DNA from 3 places in the Streptomyces sp. NPDC031479 genome. Region 3 is predicted to be linked to each of the others. Evidence: riboswitches for the same ligand, from Rfam matches in the RefSeq annotation. Region 3 holds a riboswitch; each other region holds the start of a gene.
The links. A riboswitch is a leader RNA that binds a small molecule or an ion and turns the genes downstream of it on or off. The one in region 3 is predicted to bind ZMP and ZTP.

Region 1 (6,571 bases), on a different contig from region 3:
TCCTGGGCACGGCGGGCGCCGCGGTCGTCTACCTCCTCGGCACCCTCTCCGTCTTCGGGCTGGTCGCCCACGAGAAGCTGGTCTCCTCCCAGGCCCCCTTCTCGGACGCCGTCAACGCGATGTTCGGCGGCACCTGGGGCGGCACGGCCGTCGCCTGCGCCGCGGTGATCTCGATGGTCGGCGCGCTCAACGGCTGGACCCTGCTCAGCGCGCAGACCCCGTACGCCGCCGCCCGGGACGGGCTCTTCCCGAAGGTCTTCGAGACGAGGAAGCGCGGGGTCCCGGTGGTCGGCGTCCTGGTCACGGCCGTGCTGGCCTCCGCGCTGACCGTCTACAACTACACGGCCGGCTCCGCGGGCGTCTTCGAGATGCTGGTGCTGGTCACCACCTTCACGGCCACCGTCCCCTACCTGCTGTCCACCGCCGCACAGCTCTACTTCCTGGCCTCCGGCCGGAGCGAGCGGGTCCGGCGCGGGCAGCTGGTGCGCGACGCCGTCCTCGCCGGTCTGGCCTTCGCCTTCTCGATGTGGCTGGTCGCCGGATCCGGCTACGCGGCCGTCTACCAGGGCGTGCTCTTCCTCTTCGCGGGCGTCCTGCTCTATGCGCTGATGGCCGCCCGCAAACACCGGGCCCCTGCCTGACCTGCGGAGTAGCGTGGTCGGAGGGGACCGCCAGGGGGTCGAAAGGGGGTCGCCATGTCGGCGATCAGGGAGACCATCGACATCTCCCGCAGCCCGGCCGAGGTCTACTCCTACGTGACGGACCCGACGCGCCTGCCGGAATGGCAGGGCAGCGCGGTGTCGGTCCACCCGCTGGGCGACATGCCGGTCCACGTCGGCTCCCGGGTCGAGGTCACCCGGCGGATCGGCAAGCGGGAGTTCCCCACGACCATCGAGTTCCTGGAACTGGACCCGCCCAGGAGCTGGCACCTGCACGGGATCGACGGCCCCGTGCGGCCCGACGTGCGGGGCACCATCGAACCCCTCGGCGACGGCCGGCGCTCCCGGGTGACCCTCGCCATGGACTTCGAGGGCCACGGCATCGGCCGGGCCCTCGTACCGCTCCTCGTGCGGCCCTTCGCCCGCAAGGAGATGCCCCGGGGCGAGGAGAAGCTGAAGCACATGCTCGAACACCCGGCCGCCTGAGGAACGCGGAAGCCCGCGCCGTACGAACGGCGCGGGCTTCCGCGTTCCGCCGCCGGGCCCGCGGGCCCGGCGGCCGACTCAGTCGAGGTAGTCGCGCAGCACCTGCGAACGCGACGGGTGGCGCAGCTTCGACATGGTCTTGGACTCGATCTGGCGGATGCGCTCACGGGTGACCCCGTACACGCGGCCGATCTCGTCCAGGGTCTTCGGCTGGCCGTCGTTCAGGCCGTAACGCATCGAGACGACGCCCGCCTCACGCTCCGAGAGCGTGCCCAGGATCGACTGCAGCTGCTCCTGGAGGAACGTGAACGACACGGCGTCGGCCGGGACGACCGCCTCGGAGTCCTCGATGAGGTCACCGAACTCGCTGTCGCCCTCCTCACCCAGCGGGGTGTGCAGGGAGATCGGCTCGCGGCCGTACTTCTGGACCTCGATGACCTTCTCGGGGGTCATGTCGAGTTCCTTGCCCAGCTCCTCCGGAGTGGGCTCCCGGCCGAGGTCCTGGAGCATCTGGCGCTGCACGCGCGCCAGCTTGTTGATGATCTCGACCATGTGGACGGGGATGCGGATCGTGCGCGACTGGTCGGCCATGGCACGCGTGATCGCCTGCCGGATCCACCAGGTCGCGTACGTGGAGAACTTGAAGCCCTTGGTGTAGTCGAACTTCTCCACGGCGCGGATCAGACCGACGTTGCCCTCCTGGATCAGGTCCAGGAAGAGCATGCCGCGGCCCGTGTAGCGCTTGGCCAGCGAGACCACGAGGCGGAGGTTGGCCTCCAGCAGGTGGTTCTTGGCCCGGCGGCCGTCCTCGACGAGGATCTCCAGCTCGCGCTTGAACGCGGGCTTGTGGTCCTCCTCCTCTTCGAGCTTGTACTCGGAGAAGAGACCCGCCTCGATGCGCTTGGCGAGCTCGACCTCCTGCTCGGCGTTGAGCAGCGGCACCTTGCCGATCAGCTTCAGGTAGTCCTTGACGGGGTCGGCGGTGGCGCCGGCGACCATGACGGTCTGCGCCGGGGCGTCGTCCTCGTCGTCGTCGGACAGCACGAAGCCCTGGGTTCCGGCCGCCTTGGGCGTCTCCTCCTCGGCCTCGTCGGCGAGGTCCTCGACGGCCCAGTCCTCGCCCTCGGCGCCCGGGTTCTCGGCGTCGTCCGCGTCCTTGGCGCCGGCCTTCTTGGTGGCGGCGGTCTTCTTGGTGGCCGTGGCCTTCTTGGCCGCGGTCTTCTTGACCGTGCGCTTCTTCGGCTCGGCGGCGGCCTCGGCCGTCGCCTCGTCCCCGGTGGCGGCGGCCGACGGAGCGGATATCGCCGCCGCGGTGGCGGGGGCCGTGGCCGAGGTCTTGCGCGCGCCGATGGGGCGCGGCGGGGCGGCCTTCTTCGTCACGGTGCGGGCGGGGGCGGCGGCCGCCTTGCGGGGCTTCTTGGCGGCGGCCTTGGTGGCGGGGGCGGCGCTGACGTGGAGGGCGACACCCTCCTCGTCCAGGACCTGGTTCAGGCTGCGCAGGACCCGCTTCCACTGGTCCACCGGGATGCGGCCGGCCTCGAAGGCCTGGCGCACATCGTCACCGTTGATGTGACCCTGCTCGCGGCCGCGCTCGACGAGCGCGACGAGGGCCTCCGATTCGGCGATCTCCGGAGGGAACGTACGGGACGGGCTGAGCGACACAAGGAGCCTCTCGTTGCGAACAGATAAGGGGTGGGCGGGACATCATCGCGCGAACTCGGGAAACAGACCCGAGGGGGGTCTGTATTCCGGGGCCGCGCGAGGACACCTGTCGGTTCATCGCATGCCCGAGTCGATTCGTTACGCGCTGAATTGAGTGACCTGCGCCACGCTGTGGCCGCGCAACCGATTCCGCGTGGATCCGTCCGCGCCGGATCCACGCCTTCCGCCGGTCCGACCTCAGTCCGTTTTGCGAGCTTCGATCAGGAAACGGGCGGTGTGCGCGACGAACGGGCCCTCGCGCTCGATCCGTTCGTGGAGCTCGCGCAGCCGGTCCCGGTACTGCCCGACCGTGAAGCCGGGCACCATCCAGATCACCTTCCGGAGAAAGTAGATCACGGCTCCGATGTCGTGGAACTCCGTCCGCAGCCGCTCGGAGCGCAGATCGACCACTTCCAGGCCCGCCTTCGTGGCGTCGGCGACCGCGTCGTCGGGGTGGCGGGCGCGGCGCACCTCCTCCGGCTGCGGGCCCAGGAAGTACTCGACGAGCTCGAACACGCTGGCCGGTCCGACCTGCTGCGAGAGGTACGTCCCGCCCGGTGTCAGCACCCGCGCGATCTCCTCCCACCAGATGGTCACCGGGTGCCTGCTCGCGACCAGCTCGAAGGCCTCGTCGCCGAAGGGCAGCGGCGGCTCGTCGGCGTCGGCCACCACCACCGCGCCGAGCGGGTGCAGCAGCCGGGTCGCCCTGTCGATGTTCGGCGGCCAGGACTCCGTGGCCGCCGTCAGCGCGGGAAGGGGGCCCGCGCCCGCCAGCACCTCGCCCCCGCCGGTCTGGATGTCGAGGGCGGACCGGACCCGTGCCAGCCGATCGGCCAGCAGCCGCTGGTACCCCCAGGAGGGCCGCTGCTCGGTGGCCCGGCCGTCCAGCCAGGAGAAGTCCCAGCCGTCCACGGAGACGGTCTCGGCTTCGGCGACGAGATGGTCGAAAGTGCGCGTCATGCCCCGATCGTCCCAGGCCGGGCCCAGGCCGACCACCGGATATGTCGACTAGACTGTGCGACGGGCCGTGACTGGCGTTCGGGTGGATCACCACCGGGGAGCGGCCCGGCGTGCCCACCTCCGTACGTCGACTGCCGCGCGCCTGGGCGATCCGCGATCCGCAGCGACGTTCAGGAGACCCCATGACGACCGCCACCGCCCAGCTGATGGACGGCACCGCCCTCGCCCGCCGCATCTCCGAGCAGACCGCCGCCCTCGCGGCGAAGATCACCGAGCGCACCGGTACCGCGCCCTGCCTCGCCACCGTCCTCGTCGGCGAGGACCCCGCGTCCGTCACCTACGTACGCATGAAGCAGAACCGTTGCGCCAAGGCCGGGATCACCTCCCGCCACGTGGAGCTGCCCGCCTCGACCACCACGGAGGAGCTGGTGGCCGCCCTCACCGAGCTCTCCGAGGACCCGGAGATCAGCGGCATCCTGCTCCAGCACCCCGTTCCGCACCACATCGACGAGCGCGCCGCCTTCGAGGCCATCGCCCCGGGCAAGGACGTCGACGGGGTCACCATGCACTCCTTCGCCGCCATGGGCTTCGGGCTGCCGGGCTTCGTCTCCTGCACCCCCGGCGGCATCATGCGCCTCCTGGAGGCCTACGACGTCGACCTCACCGGCAAGCACGCCGTCGTCGTCGGCCGCAGCGCCATCCTGGGCAAGCCGGCCGGCATGCTGCTGCTGGAGCGCAACGCCACGGTCACCTACTGTCACTCCCGCACCGTGGACCTGCCCTCGATCGTGCGCCAGGCCGACGTGCTCGTCGCCGCCGTGGGCAAGGCCGAGTTCATCCGCGGCGAGGACATCAAGCCGGGCGCGGTCGTGCTCGACGCCGGCTACAACGAGGGCAACGTCGGCGACGTCCACTTCGAGTCGGCCGCCGCCCGCGCCTCCCTGATCACCCCGGTGCCCGGCGGCGTCGGCCCGATGACCATCGCCGTCCTGCTGGAGCAGACGGTGCAGGCCGCGGCGGCGCAGGCCGGCCTGGACCTCGCGGCCCTCTGACCCCCACCGCACGCGACGGCGTACGGAGTACGAACGCCCCGGACCCTTCGGTCCGGGGCGTTCGCCGTGCTCCGGACAGGACGGCCGAGGGGTCACCGCGCCCGGCGGGTCCCGCCGGGCCGGTCCGGGGCCTGCGGACGGCTCAGCCCGCCGCCGGCGCTCCCCGGCGGGCCGCCGCGACGATCGGGGACGCGCGGAACTCCCGGGCGAGCGCCGTCAGGGGCTGGGAGCCCAGCCGGTGCGGGACGGCGTCCTTCCGCCCCGTCCCGGCCGCCCGGCCGCCGGAGCCGCCGGAGCCGTTCCGGTCGGCGGCCGCCCGGAGCCGGCAGGCGGCGGCGAGCATGGCGGCGTCCGCCACCACCGAGGCGGCCGGCTCGTCCAGGCCCTGCCGGCGCGCGGCCCCGTACGCCGCCGTGCGCACCTCGGGGTCGAACCAGCCGGCCAGGGCCAGCAGCCCGTCGTCGATCACCGACTCGCGGTGGACCAGCCGGATCCCCACCGGTGACCACCAGGTCAGCGGGACCGTCGTCACGTTGCGGGACGCGAACCCGCGCAGCGCCTTCCACAGCGGACGCAGCCTGCGGTACTGGCTGAAGTCCCGCCAGGCCTCCGAGCCGCCGGCCAGGGGCACGATGAACCCCGCCCCGACCATCACACCGGCCGCGGCGGCCAGTGGCGGTGCCACGTCCGTGGACAGGTGCACCCAGTCGCGGCCGGCCCAGCGGGCGGCCACCGAGGCCCACTTGGCGGCGAGGTAGGACAGGTCCAGCGCCCCGCCGAGCACGATCAGGGCCAGCCCGCTGCGCAACGGTCGCAGCGAGCGGTCCGCCCGCCACAGCCACTTCCCGCACAGCCAGGTCAGCGCCGAGGTGCCCACGGTGTGCGCCACGAGGAAGCAGACGATCATCTCGCGGATCCAGGGCGTCGTGGCGTAGTACGTGTCCAGGTCCTGGAGCCGCTCCACCGGCGCGTCGCCGATCACGAACAGGGCGACGATCGCGACGGCCGCCGCGCCGAAGACGGCGATCGTCCGCCGCGTGGCCCGTCGCACGGCCGCGGGCGGCCCGCCGCGCCACTGCAGGACGAGGACGACGCACGCCCCGGAGAACAGCGTGGCCAGGCAGAACACCAACGGCGCGGAGAAGTTGACCACGCCGGTGAGACGGTTGACCGCCGAGATCGTCGGCGGCGACGCCAGGAAGTTGATGGGGGCGCCCAGGACGAGCAGCGCGCACGCGGTCCGGTTCAGGGGCTGGTCCCAGTCCCGGCGCATGCTCGGGGCCTTGATCAGCAGCGCCAGGACCATCAGGATTCCCGGCAGCTGCACCAGGATCCCGCCGCTCACCGGCCCTGCCCGAGGGGGTCGACGGGGTCCGCCGGGTCCGCCGTTCCGGCCGCAGGGTCCGCCGTTCCGGCCGCCGGGGGGAGCCCGCCGACGGCCCGCTCCCCCGCGGTGAGCGGCGGCACCGGGGACGCGCCCCGGTCCGAAGCGCGCAGTACGTGCCAGAGCACCGACGGGCGCAGCCAGTGGGTGGGCGCGTCGCTCATGGTGATGACGTCGAACAGGGCCGCGGTGAGCACCTCGTCGGTGGTGGCGCCCGTCATCAGCCGCCCGACGTACGCGTCGAGGAGCCCGGCCCCGGGCCGCGGCTCCATGCCGGTGGCCCCCGGGTAGCGGATGTCCTGCGTCGTGGCGAGCTCCCAGGCGGTGCT
Region 2 (6,571 bases), on a different contig from region 3:
TGTAGTGGTCTCGGTCGCCACGCTGGTGGCCCTGTATTACGTCGGGCCCCTGGACAACTCCTCGAAGAGTACCGCCGTCGCCATCCTGCTCTCAGGTCTCGCGGGGTTCGTCGTCCTGGTGGCCCTGCAGGTCCGGTCCATTCTCCGCTCCCGGTACCCGGCGCTGCGGGCCGTCGAGGCGGTGGCCGTCAGCATTCCGTTCTTCCTGTTGCTGTTCGCGGCCGCCTACGTCGCCATGGCCGCGCATTCTCCGGGCAGCTTCGGCACGCACCTTTCCCACACCAGTGGGCTCTACTTCTCCGTCACGGTGTTCACCACCGTCGGGTTCGGCGACATCACGGCCAAGTCCGGGGTGGCTCAGCTGCTGGTCACCGGGCAGATGCTTTTGGACCTGGCCGTCTTCGGCCTGGTCATCAAGACCATCGTGGATGCGGCTCACCGCGGACGGGAACGCATGAACACCACGCCGGGCGGGCCTCCCGGGGGCCGGGCGCGGTGAGCCGGATCGACGAAGACGCCCGGCCAGGGGCCCAACCTGCCTGACCGCAGCGGACACCGCCCCCGCCATCGTCCGGCTGGCACGGGTGGCGGACGACGGGACAGGCGCCGAGGACCGGGCCGATGATCACGTCGAAGACGAGGCCGGCGATGACCGCGTAGCCGATGAGACTCAGGACGCGCCGGCGGGCGGCCGCGGTCTCGGTGGGCTGCACGGCGAGGGTCGAGCCGAGGTAGCGGGCCACGAGCAGTACGAACACGGCGATACCGGGGACGACGCCGAGCGGGTCCTGTTCGGGCAGCTTGTTGGTAACTTTCAGGGCGAGTTGCCGGCCCTGTGCCTTGGCGGCTTCCTCGACGTAGGTCGTGACCATGATCGTGGCCATCACGAGGGCGATCAGCAGGCCCGTGATCACTGCGCGCCAGGACGGCGGCAGGGCCCCTGACCGGTGTCATGCTCTGCGGGCCCGGTAGGTCCTGCCGGCCGATCGAGGCGGCCCGCTGTCGGAGCGCGCGTTGGTCCGATCAGCCGGATGGCCGAGCCATTGGCACCAACCCGGCCCGCAACTCGTCGCGCTACCCGGGATGGCGTACGTCCACGTGCCGCCTCTGGCTGTGGACCCGACCACCCTCTCCGCAGGCACCAGGGGCAGGAATACCGAGCGAGCGCTCCGAGCGCCCGGTGCCAGCCGCCAGGTCAGCGCGGGGTGGTCTTCTGTGGCCGCCTTCGGAGGTTTCCCGGTCAGGGCCGGTGGTCGTGGCGTCTTCGCGACCGTCAGTGGTGGAACAGTCTCAGGCCGGTGCGTGCCAGCGTGATCCGGTGCTCACGGCAGGCTTCTTCGACCTCACCGGATCTGATGGATCCTCCCGGCTCCGCAATGTACTGAACGCCGTGACGGTGGGCGTGGTCGACGTTGTCGCGGAACGGCAGGGCACCGTCGGATACGAAAGTCACCTGGTCGAGACGTTGCATCCATTGAGCTCGTTCGTCGGCGGTGAGCTCTCGGGCCGGTGTGGAGAGTGCCTCCGTCAGACGCCTGGTCTCGTCCGGCGTGAGGTCGCCCTCGATGAAGCGGATCTGCCAGTTGATCCGGTCCTGGCGCCGAATGCCGGGCCGGAAGCGCAGTGCGCGGACGCCGGGGTGACGCCGCAGCCACCAGGTGTCGGTTTTCGCGCCGGCCAGACGGGTGCAGTCGACTCGGGACTGCTGGCCGGCGCCGATTCCCAGCGTCATGCCGTTCCGCAGGTAGCACACCGAATTGGACTGGGTGTAGCGCAGGACCGCCAGCCCCAGCACGAGGTCCGCCACGGCTGTGTCGGGGAGCGGATCACCCACGACCGGGTCGAGCAGTGTGGACGACAACTCCACCTCGTCCTGCTGCTGAGTCAGGCGCAGGCCGAAGACCTCACGCGCCTCCTGGTGCGGAGGCGTGAAAGCGTCGTCCGTCTCCATGACCAGGAAACGGCCGTTCTTCTTCTTGCTGAGCCGCTCGACGGTGCCGGGCGCGTAGCCGGGGGCGACGATGCCGTCGCAGACCATGCCGGTCAGCAGTTCGGCGAGTTCGTCGTCGACCGGATGGGAGACGGCGGCGAAGTCGCCGTAGGAGGATTTCGGGTCGGCGTCGCGGGCCCGCAAGTAGGCACTGGCGAGCGGGCCGACCTCCCCGTTGGCGACGCCGTAGAGCTCTGTGGTGACCTCGTCGATGGCCCCGGAGACAGCAGCACCCGCGGGTGAGACGTGTTTGAAGGAAGCGGCTGCCGGTTTGCCGAGCGCCCGGCCGGCCTCGCGGACGAGTTGCCATCCGTTCAGCGCGTCCAGCATGTTGATGAAGGACGGTTCTCCGTGCAGCAGTCGAACCGGCCACTTGCCGGGCGTCATTGGTGCGGCGTGCGCAGTCTTCTGTTGCGGATTGATCCCGTAGCGCAGTTTCACGTCATGGCCTCCTCAGCGGAACATCGCTGACGGAGACGCCCAGGCGGTCGACGCTCTCATCGGAACAGATACGGCCGCTCCCCGGTGGTCGTCCACCTGCGCCAGTCGCGGCCGAGCCCGACTCTACCGCCTCCGGCTGTCCAGCGAAATGCGCGCCCACGCACTTCAGGCGAAGCGGAAGGCGGCCTGATGAGCAGCGAATCCGACATCCGCAACTCCGTGACCCGCGGGGCGGGTCAGGAACCTGGCCCGCTTCTGACCGCGCACGCGCGCGGGCGTGGGCACCCCAGTGCCGCACCAGCACATTGGCGGCTGAGTCGCGGCGAATCACGCGGGTCCCGGGGTGTACACCCCGGGACCCCGCCAATCCCTGGAGGGGCGCGCCTACAGGTCCTCCCCGCTGCGGCGCAGGTCGGCGTACAGCCGCGCGGTCACTCCGGGCTCTGCCGGCACACGGCGGATGCTCGGCGTGGCCGGCGTGGCCCACCGCCGCCCGAGCTCGGCCGCCGTACGCCGGGAACGCCGCACCGAACTCCACGACGCCTTCGTCGCCCTCGCCGGCAGGCGCATCAGCTACCGCCGCCTCACGAGGGCTCGCCCGCGATCATGTTACGAGCTTCTAGACGAAGTTCTTGTCGATCAAAAGGTTCATGATGTCGGGGCGGTAGTTGGGGAAGTCCATGGCCACGACGCCGAAGCGGGCTCGCTGAGCCTTCCTGGGCTCCAGGTATGCGTAGACACTCGGGAAGATCTTCTGGGCCCCGATGGAAGGTTCGGGGATGGGCCCCTTGGCGGTGCTGGTGAAGTTGATGAACATCTGAGAAGTGGTCTGGTCAAACCACGCTGCGTCGAAGCAGGCGATGATCGCCTTCTTCTTCTCATCGTCCGGGACGTTGTAATCGTCCTGAATTTTGCAGTGCTTGTCCCACTTGAGGGTGGTCCAGTCGTGGCTGAAGTCGGTGAGGAGCACGACCTTGCCGCGACCTTGGCCCAGGGTGGGCCAGTCGGGGTTGGTCCAGAAAAGCGGACGGAAATGCATCGACGGATCATCCATGTACCAGTTGAAGCGGCGCCTGAATTCCTCTGCACCGAGCTCCTGGCCTCCCGATTTCTCATTCCTGAGGCGCATGATGATTACTTCCTTCGGGTTGTTCCGCAGGAAGTAGTCGCAGTCGTTGAGGACATCTTGGAACCGCTTGTTCATGTATACGTTGGCGTGATAGAGGCCCATCTCGTTCGAGGAGCCCTGCAATCCGTTCAGGCGGATGTCGAGAAAGCGGATGCCGTTGTTGAGCTGCGTCAGCAGGTCCCAGTCCTGGCATTTGGCGATGCTGATGCCGCTGTTGGCGCAGGAGTTGTGGGTTCCGGGGATCGTCAGCTTCGTGACGGGAAGGCTGTTGGAGAGTTGCCCCATCCAGGAACGGGCGGACCAGCTTGCGGCAGTTGCCGTACTCGGGAGGCCGAGCACGGTGGCAGCAGCCAGGCCACCGGCTCCGGCGGCCCACTTCAGGACGTCACGACGATTAGGGCTCATACATGTTCTCCGATTCAGGGTGGAAAATGGGGAAGAAGGCACTCTCATCGCCGATGGAGGCGCACGGGTTCTGCGGCTCACGGCTCCCGGAGCTGATGAATCAGCGAGGCCGGCAATGCGTTGCGGTCCCGGCCGATCAGTACGGCGGCCACGATTGGAATTCTCGACCGAATCACGCTGCGCAAAGCAGTGGATGGCCTCAGATGCCTACCGTAAACCGGGCCGCTAACGTTTTACTGCCGTCCGGCTAACGGTCTTGTTTGACCTGGTTTCGCCCATGACATGCCAACGGCAATGCGGGGTGGCAAACGCGGCGGCGGTTCACCACCGCCGCTGTCCCGCTGGTGCCGGCCGACGTCGTCGGCGAGCACCAGCCCGACCCCGCACCGAGCGCCGAACGTCAAAGTCTGATCGAGCGGTGGGCGCAGCGGCACGGCATCGACGCCGCCCGCCGGCTCGCCGAGGCCGAGGACCTGGCCGACGCGGTCGCCGCCGAGATCACCCCGGACAACACCCTCGACACCTACGCCAAGAGCCGGCTGGTGTGGACCCGGTTCTGCGCGGCCGCGGCGTGGTGCTCGCCCACGATGCGTACGGGCTCCGTGCGGTCGCGGTCGGCCCGCGTCCGTGCCTCGACCGCCGCCGGCGGCACGCCGAACGGCACCGCGGCCACCCAGCCGTGCTGCCCTGGGGCGCGGAGCTCGTGGAGGGCCGGGGTGGGCACCGCCGCCAACGTCATCGCGGCCTGCGACGTGGGGATGACCGCCCTTCACTACCGCCAGACCGAAGATCTCCAGGAGGCCCTGTCCGGTCTCCTCGCCACGGCGACCCCACGGGCACAGGGGCAGTGACCCGCCAGGCAATCGGACAGTTCGAATGCCCGACTCCGCCATGAGCCGTCCACCCGATCGAGACCATCGAGGCCCACCGCGCCTTCATCACCCGGCGCCTCGCCTCGCCGGCTCCGGGCGGTGGACGCCGGAGCCGTGCACCACTGCGCGGCATGGAACGCGCGATGGCCGGGCTCACCAGGTCAGGGTGACGAGCACGGTCCCTTCGGTGGTACGGACCGACACCTTGCCCGTGTCGCCGTAGACCTCGCGCCGCCAGTCGGCGAACAGCCGGGCCAGGCGGAGCGCGGCGTTGCGGCTGAGGGCGTCGTCGGTGAAGTAGGAGAAAAAGGTGATCCTCGCCTCGCCGACGGCGCTCACCTTCCGGACACGGGTCTCGCGTACGGACTGCTGGGAGACGGTGCCGTCGTCCGCCTTGGTGAGGTGCTGTCCGAGGTAGGCCTGGAAGTCCCGGGTCATGTCGAACCAGTCCGCAGGCCCGCAGGGGCCGCCCCCGTTGCCGATCTCCCCGTCGGTCGGCGGACCGGCGCCACCGTCGGCGGCCTCCTGGTCGGTGGGCGGGCCGGCGTACCCGCCGGTCTCCTCGTCCGTCGGCGGGCCGGCGTACCCGCCGGTCTCCTCGTCCGTCGGCGGGCCGGCGTACCCGCCGGTCGGGTCGTCAGTCGTCGTGTCGAGGCCGCAGTCGGCGGTCGGTGAGAGGGAGGGCACGGGTGCAGGTCCTGAGGCCCCTCCCGGTGCCGTGCTGCCGCACCCCGCCATCAGGGCGCAAAGGAACCCCGCCACCACCAAGCGCCCGGCTGCCGGAACGGTCTTCCCCGCCATGCACTTCCCCCCTCGGTCACTCATCAAGAGGGGATCCCACCGGTGCCGGTTCCCCCGTCCCGGGACTACCGTCGGGCCATGGGGGACGGGTGCCACACGAGAAGGCGCGAAGGCCGAAGGCGGGGCTGTCCTTCAGGCAGCGGGACGTCGGCTGGTTCTTGACTCGACCGCGCCGTCAGCGTCCCATGCCCCCGTCGTCCCCGTTCCCGGGGCCCGTTCGAGCCGGATACCGGCAGGGCAGAGCCGCCTGCGCCCGGATGGTCCCCGCCCAAGCGTTCCCGGCCGGAAGCCGTGGCGGACGGTGCCCACGCCGCCCTCGGCGCCGCCACCGGCGCCGGGGGCTGAAGGGATGGAGACCCGGTGTCCGGGCTGGTCAGCGCCTTGAAGTACCGTGCGCTGACCTCAGTGGAGAAGGGATGACGACCGTGAGACGAGCTCGGAGTCGGGCAGCGGCTGGAGCGCTGCTCGTTCTGGTCGCTGGATGCGGACCGATTTCGCACGCGTCGAAGACGACCGGGGGTGGGGCGGCGGAGCCGAAGAGCATGGCGCGTGAGGCGGCTCTCGACGCGGCCGAGCAGCAGCGGATCGAGCAGTACTGGATGGGCCACGGGATCGCAGGGATGGCGATGGCCGACCGGTCCGACGCCTTCGTGCAGCCGGAATGGGACAAGGGCGGTGTCGTCGCCCGCACCGTCGGCCGCATCTTCGTCACGGGCGGGGAGGACGCGGCCTGCACAGCGACGGTCGTCGGCACGAACACCGTCGTGACCGCGGCCCATTGCGTGCGCACGCCCCTGTCCGACGGATCCTCGCAGACCGCGACATGGGACAAGAACCTGTACTTCGTGCCCGGCTACCGGGACGGACAGAGCCCCCACGGCGGGTTCACCGTACGCAGGGTGCACATGGCCGAGGACTGGCAGGCCGACGGCA
Region 3 (6,571 bases):
ACGGTGGCGTTGTTGGCACCCGACCTGGCGGACTTGTCCTTGAACTGGGTCATCCGGCTGGCCTCGCCGAAACCGGTGATGCAGTTCATGACCCAGCCGAGCTGGGCGTGCTCCGGCACGTGGCTCTGGATGAAGAGCGTGCAGCGCTCCGGGTCCAGACCGGCCGCGAGGAGCTGCGCCGCGGAGAGGCGGGTGTTCGCCCGCAGGTCCTTGGGATCCTGCGGCATGGTGATCGCGTGCAGGTCGACCACCATGTAGAAGGCGTCGTGCGTCTCCTGCAGGGCGACGTACTGGCGGATGGCTCCGAGGTAGTTCCCGAGGTGGAACGAGCCGGAGGTGGGCTGGATGCCGGAGAGCGCGCGAGGACGATCAGAAGCCATGGCTTCATTCTCTCAGGTGCGGGGGCGCGCTCCGGCCCCGCGCTGGCCGGAACCCTGCCGCCGCCGCGGCGCGGCGCGGCCGGTCCCGCACCCGCTCCCCCGGTCCCGCCCGGCCCCTGCCCACGTACCGGGCGGTAGCGGGGCGGCCGGATCCCGCCCCGGCCGAGCGACCGATTCCCGGGGGTGGCCGGATGCCGCCGCCGGGACGGGTACGGGTCCCGGCGGCGGCACGGCGGCTACAGCGGGAGTCCGGGCGCCGGGAAGGCGGCCATCAGGTCGCCGACCTCGGAGCGGATCGCGGCGAGGGCCGGCTCGTCGCCCTTGGCGGCCGCGTCCACCGACCGCGAGATCCAGTCGGCGACGACGGGCATGTGCTCCGCGGTCAGGCCGCGGGACGTCAGCGACGGGGTGCCGATCCGGATGCCCGACGGGTCGAACGGCTTGCGCGGGTCGAACGGCACGGTGTTGTAGTTCACGACGATCCCCGCCCGGTCCAGGGCCTTCGCCGCGACCTTGCCCGCCACCCCGCGCGAGGTGAGGTCCATCAGGATCAGGTGGTTGTCGGTGCCGCCCGAGACGAGGTCGAAGCCCCGCTCCAGCAGCGCGGCGGCCAGCGCCTTCGCGTTGGCCACGACCGCGTGGGCGTACGCCGTGAACGCCGGCTGCGCCGCCTCGTGCAGGGCGACCGCGATGCCCGCGGTCGTCTGGTTGTGGGGACCGCCCTGGAGGCCCGGGAAGACCGCCTTGTCGATGGCCTTCGCGTGCTCCTCCGTGCACATCAGCATCGCGCCGCGCGGCCCGCGCAGGGTCTTGTGGGTGGTCGTCGAGACCACGTCCACGTGCCCGACCGGCGACGGGTGGGCGCCGCCCGCGATCAGGCCCGCGATGTGGGCCACGTCCGCGACGAGGACCGAGCCCGCCTCCTCGGCGATCGAGGCGAAGGCCGCGAAGTCGATGGTCCGCGGCAGGGCCGTACCGCCACAGAAGATGATCTTCGGGCGTTCGGCGAGGGCCAGCGCACGCACCGCGTCGTAGTCGATCCGGCCGTCCTCCGGGCGGACGCCGTACTGGACTCCGCGGAACCAGGAGCCCGTCGCGGAGACCCCCCAGCCGTGGGTGAGGTGCCCGCCCATCGGCAGGGCCATGCCCATCACCGTGTCGCCGGGCTTGGCGAAGGCCAGGTAGACGGCGAGGTTCGCCGGGGACCCGGAGTACGGCTGGACGTTCGCGTGGTCCACCCCGAACAGGCCCTTGGCCCGCTCGACGGCGAGGGCCTCGACCCGGTCGATGTTCTGCTGGCCCTCGTAGTAGCGGCGGCCCGGGTAGCCCTCGCTGTACTTGTTCTGGAGCACCGTGCCGGAGGCCTCCAGCACGGCGGCGGAGACGTAGTTCTCACTGGGGATCAGGCGCAGGGTCTGCGCCTGGAGGCTCTCCTCGGCGGAGATGAAGGACGCCAGCTCGGGGTCGGTGGCGAGCAGGGCGGGGTGACGGTGGTTCGCGCTCATGGCGGCTCCTCCGGGGTCGATGTCGTCTCTCGTCCCCGCGAGGCCCAGGCGAGCGGCCCTGTGTGCGGTCGTGCGCGCACGACTCCCCCGGAGTTGGTTCTCCGTACGCCAGTCGCCGTGCGTACCGGACACCTTAGCGGGCGCGCCGGAAAGAAGGTTTCTCCGTCCGCGATCCGAGCGACGATAGAAAGGACGCCACCCACGTCACCGGCCAGACGGACGATCGGAGACCCCGTGTCGAGAACTGCTGATGCCATCCGCTCCGCCGACGAACACAGCGCGCACAACTACCACCCCCTGCCCGTCGTCGTCGCCTCGGCGGAGGGCGCGTGGATGACGGACGTGGAGGGCCGCCGGTACCTCGACATGCTCGCCGGGTACTCGGCGCTCAACTTCGGCCACGGCAACCGCCGTCTGATCGACGCCGCCCGCGACCAGCTGGAGCGGGTCACCCTCACCTCCCGCGCCTTCTTCCACGACCGCTTCGCGGACTTCTGCACGCAGCTCGCCGAGTTGTGCGGCAAGGAGATGGTGCTGCCCATGAACACGGGCGCGGAGGCCGTGGAGACGGCGGTGAAGACGGCCCGCAAGTGGGGGTACGAGGTCAAGGGCGTGCCCGACGGGCAGGCCAAGATCGTGGTGGCCGCCGACAACTTCCACGGCCGCACCACCACCATCGTGTCCTTCTCCACGGACCACGAGGCGCGCGACCACTTCGGGCCCTACACGCCCGGCTTCGAGATCGTCCCGTACGGGGACCTCACCGCGCTCTCCCACGCCGTCACCGCGAACACCGTGGCGGTGCTGCTGGAGCCGATCCAGGGCGAGGCCGGGGTGCTGGTGCCGCCCGCCGGATACCTGGCCGGCGTGAGGGAGCTGACGCGCGAGCGGAACGTGCTCTTCATGGCCGACGAGATCCAGTCGGGCCTGGGGCGGACCGGGAAGACCTTCGCCTGCGAGCACGAGGGCGTCGTCCCCGACGTGTACGTCCTCGGCAAGGCGCTGGGCGGCGGTGTGGTCCCCGTCTCCGCCGTGGTCGCCGACCGGGACGTGCTCGGGGTGTTCCGGCCGGGCGAGCACGGATCCACCTTCGGCGGCAACCCGCTGGCCTGCGCCGTCGCCCTGGAGGTGATCGCGATGCTGCGCTCCGGCGAGTACCAGCAGCGGGCCGCCGAACTCGGCGACCACCTGCACCGGGAACTGAACCTGCTCGTCGGCGGGGGCGCGGTGACCGCCGTCCGCGGCCGCGGACTGTGGGCGGGGGTCGACATCGACCCCTCCCTCGGCACGGGCCGGGAGATCTCCGAGAAGCTGATGGAGCTCGGGGTGCTGGTGAAGGACACCCACGGGTCGACGATCCGCATCGCACCGCCGCTGGTGATCAGCAAGGAGGACCTGGACTGGGGCCTGGACCGGCTGCGCTCGGTCCTGGCCGGCTGACGGGATCCGCCGAAGGCGCGGCCGGGTCGGCTCGGCTCCCGCCCGCGCCTTCGGCGGCACGCGCGGGCCTTCACCGGCGGACGCGGTCAGCGGCCCATCCCGACCAGGTGGCTGACGTCGCTGCACGTGAGGTCGAACTCGGACCGGTTGGACTTCGTGTCGTCCCCGTCGATCACGATCTGGGCCCAGCCGGCCGAGTGGTCCAGGGGGCTGGCGCTCCCGAGCCGGGTGTCCGTCAAGGTGGGCTCCGTCTTCATGGTCCCCGCTGCCGTGAACTGGAGGGTGAGGGCGCCCGAGGTCGAGCCGTCGCTCTTCACCCACCGGTACTTGACGGTCCCGGGCCCCGCAGCCGTGATGGACCCGCTGAAGGAGACCCTCGCCGTCTCGCTGATGACCTGACAGACGATCTTCTTCGTGCCCACCGGGTTCTCGGCCGCCGCCGCCGTCACGTCGGCAGTGGCCTTGGTCTTGGCCGCGTCCGACTTGGGGACCTTCGTACAGGCGACCTGGCCCCGGCCCTGGCCGTGGCCCTGGCCGTGGCCCTGGCGCTTCTTGGGGGCGGCCGTGTAGTCGGCGTACGGAAGGTCCTTCTTCGTGAAATCGCCGTCGGCCGACACGTCGCTCGACGTCACGCCGTATTTGGACGCGATGCGCACGGATCCCTGTGTGAAGCCCTTGCCCACGAGGTCGTAGGTGGCGGCGCCGTCGGCATCGGGTGTGCCCGCGACGAGGGAGCACTGCGCGGCGGGGGCCCGGGCGCTCACCCCCGGGGCGGTCCCTTGGTTCGCTTGGGCGACCGGCAGCGCCAGCGCCAGCGAAGAGGCGAACAAAGGAATGAGGAGAGCCGTGCGGCGGTGCGGATTCATCGCCCGTCCTTCCGGCGCCGGAGAATCGGGAGCCCACCGCCGTGCCCCACCCCGGGCCCCCGTCTGATCCAAGTGTCCGCCCGGGCATGCCGGGCGGCAATCGGAGTGCCGGTGACGGCCGGGCCGGGCCCTACAGGATGACGTGGGGCAGGAAGCGGGCGTACTCGTCCGTGACCGGCCCCGCCGATTCCCTGATCCCCAGGCCCGCCGCCTCCTCCTCGACCACCCAGGCGCCGAGGACGACCCGGTTGCCGTCGAAGTCGGGCAGCGGCGCCAGCGCCTGGAAGACGTACGTCTCCCCCTCGGCCGGGACGAAGGGCCCGCCCTCCCCGCCCGGTCCGTGGAGGGTGACCCCTGCTCCCTCGCGGCCCAGCAGGGGCTTGGCCGCGTAGCCGGCCGAGTCGGCCCCGGCGAGTTCGCGCGGGCCGTCGAGGTAGGCGGGCAGCAGGTTGGGGTGCTCGGGGAAGAGCTCCCACAGGACCGCCAGCAGCGCCTTGTTCGCGAGCAGCATCTTCCACAGGGGCTCGATCCAGGCGGTGGTGCCGGAGCCGCCCCCGTGGTCGTAGGTGTCCAGGACCTGCGGGCCGAAGGTGTCCTCGGCCAGCCACTCCCACGGGTAGAGCTTGAAGCAGCCGCGGATGAAGCGGAGCCTCTCGTCGACGAACCGGCCCGAGAGGCTGTCCCAGCCGATCTGTTCGACCGACAGGGCGTGGGTCTCCAGGCCGGCCTGTTCGGCGGTCTCCTGGAGGTAGGCCACCGTCATCAGGTCCTCGCCGAGCTCGTCGGCCTCGGAGTGCGCGAAGTGCAGCGGACCGGGCGGCAGCAGCTCAGCCTGGCGGCGCCAGGCCTCGACGAGCCGCTCGTGGAGGGAGTTCCACTGGTCGGCGCCGGGGAAGCGCTCCTCCATCCAGAACCACTGCGGGCTCGCCGCCTCCACCAGGGAGGTGGGGGTGTCGGCGTTGTACTCCAGCAGCTTGGCCGGCCCGTCGCCGTCGTAGCGCAGGTCGAAACGGCCGTAGAGGGAGGGCTGTTCGGCGCGGCGGTGCCAGGACTGGGCGATCAGGCCGGCCAGCTTCGGATCGGTGATGCCGAGGTCCGCGAAGCGGTCGTGCTCGACGATGTGCGCCGCCGCGGCCAGGCACATGGCGTGCAGTTCCTCGACGACCTCCTCCAGCGCCTCGACCTCCGGGAGGGAGAAGGAGTAGTACGCACTCTCGTCCCAGTAGGGACGCAGGGAGTCGTCGGGATAGCGGGTGAGGGGGTAGATCAGGCCCTGTGCCTCGACGGTCTTCTGCCAGTCGGGGCGGGGTTCGATGGTGTGGCGTCGCATGGTGCGCTCAGCCGCCGGAGGAGCCGGTGTGGCTGCTGCCGCCGATGCCGCCGCGGGTGACGGCCGACTTGTCGAAGCTGCCGCCGGAGACCTTGCCCTTGCTGACCGTGCCGCCGTAGTAGTAGGCGCCGCGGCCCCCGCTGCCGCACTCCTTCATGTTCAGGTGGTCCAGGGACGACCGGGAGGCGCAGCGCTTGTCCGGCTCGTCGCTGCTGCCGCACGCCACGAGGGTGGCGGCGAGCAGGCCCATGCCGCCGAGGGCGACCGCGCCGGAGCGCATGCGGCGTCGCGCGACGGTGCGGCCCGCGATGCCTGTGGTGCTTGTGGTGCCTGTGGTGCCTGTGCTCGCGGTACTGCCGGTCGTGCCTGTACTGCCGGTCGGGCTGCTGTCCATGGCCGACAGACTAGATCGGGGCGCGGGGGGATGGAATCCGGCCGTCGTCACACCCTTGTCACGGGTGGGCGCCCAGGTCGGGGCCTAGAGTCGGTTCGTGTTGATTGGGATGCTTTGCGCGCTGGGTGCGGCCGTCTGCTTCGGTACGGCGTCGGTGCTCCAGGCCGTCGCGGCGCGGGCCGCGGAGCCGGGCACGGGCTCGGGGGTGGACACCGCGCTGTTCCTGCGGGCCGTGCGGCAGTGGCGGTACCTGGCCGGGCTCGGCCTGGACGCGGTCGGCTTCGTGCTCCAGATCATCGCCTTGCGGCACATCCCGATCTACGCGGTGGGCGCGGCGCTCGCCTCCAGTCTGGCCGTCACGGCGGTGGTCTCGGCGCGGCTGCTGCGGGTGCGGCTGTCGGGGCTGGAGTGGGGTGCGGTGGGGGTGGTGTGCGCAGGGCTGCTGATGCTGGGGCTGGCGTCCGGTGAGGAGGGCTCCGAGACCGGTTCGTTCGCGCTGAAGCTGGGGCTGTTGGCGGTGGCGGGGCTGGTGTTGCTGGTGGGCGCGGCGGCGGGCCGGCTGCCGGACCGCTCGCGGGCGCTGGTGCTGGGCCTGGCGGCGGGGACGGGCTTCGGGGTGGTGGAGGTGTCCGTCCGGCTCGTCGACTCCTTCTCCC

Region 1: it holds a riboswitch for ZMP and ZTP, as region 3 does, so the genes downstream of both, ACZ5D2_RS36255 (bifunctional 5,10-methylenetetrahydrofolate dehydrogenase/5,10-methenyltetrahydrofolate cyclohydrolase) here and ACZ5D2_RS22210 (serine hydroxymethyltransferase) in region 3, are expected to answer to the same signal.
Region 2: it holds a riboswitch for ZMP and ZTP, as region 3 does, so the genes downstream of both, ACZ5D2_RS15640 (phosphoribosylaminoimidazolecarboxamide formyltransferase) here and ACZ5D2_RS22210 (serine hydroxymethyltransferase) in region 3, are expected to answer to the same signal.

Annotation. Positions count from the first base shown of each region.
Region 1 is NZ_JBVIKC010000056.1:28,703-35,273, forward strand. Features, by position in the region: gene ACZ5D2_RS36235 (amino acid permease) at 1-641, shown strand, start outside; gene ACZ5D2_RS36240 (SRPBCC family protein) at 696-1,145, shown strand; gene ACZ5D2_RS36245 (RNA polymerase sigma factor) at 1,224-2,807, opposite strand; gene ACZ5D2_RS36250 (methyltransferase domain-containing protein) at 3,045-3,806, opposite strand; ZMP/ZTP riboswitch at 3,864-3,961, shown strand; gene ACZ5D2_RS36255 (bifunctional 5,10-methylenetetrahydrofolate dehydrogenase/5,10-methenyltetrahydrofolate cyclohydrolase) at 3,989-4,858, shown strand; gene ACZ5D2_RS36260 (MAB_1171c family putative transporter) at 5,001-6,203, opposite strand; gene ACZ5D2_RS36265 (NAD(P)/FAD-dependent oxidoreductase) at 6,200-6,571, opposite strand, start outside.
Region 2 is NZ_JBVIKC010000012.1:20,592-27,162, reverse strand. Features, by position in the region: gene ACZ5D2_RS15650 (potassium channel family protein) at 1-499, shown strand, start outside; gene ACZ5D2_RS15645 (hypothetical protein) at 414-914, opposite strand; gene ACZ5D2_RS15640 (phosphoribosylaminoimidazolecarboxamide formyltransferase) at 1,274-2,431, opposite strand; ZMP/ZTP riboswitch at 2,462-2,550, opposite strand; gene ACZ5D2_RS15635 (DUF6207 family protein) at 2,816-3,001, opposite strand; gene ACZ5D2_RS15630 (phosphatidylinositol-specific phospholipase C) at 3,051-3,965, opposite strand; gene ACZ5D2_RS15625 (hypothetical protein) at 4,310-4,816, shown strand; gene ACZ5D2_RS15620 (hypothetical protein) at 4,991-5,524, opposite strand; gene ACZ5D2_RS15615 (trypsin-like serine peptidase) at 6,181-6,571, shown strand, end outside.
Region 3 is NZ_JBVIKC010000020.1:361-6,931, reverse strand. Features, by position in the region: gene trpS (tryptophan--tRNA ligase) at 1-380, opposite strand, end outside; gene ACZ5D2_RS22210 (serine hydroxymethyltransferase) at 617-1,885, opposite strand; ZMP/ZTP riboswitch at 1,921-2,011, opposite strand; gene rocD (ornithine--oxo-acid transaminase) at 2,120-3,325, shown strand; gene ACZ5D2_RS22200 (hypothetical protein) at 3,412-4,191, opposite strand; gene ACZ5D2_RS22195 (glutathionylspermidine synthase family protein) at 4,322-5,521, opposite strand; gene ACZ5D2_RS22190 (hypothetical protein) at 5,529-5,801, opposite strand; gene ACZ5D2_RS22185 (DMT family transporter) at 6,025-6,571, shown strand, end outside.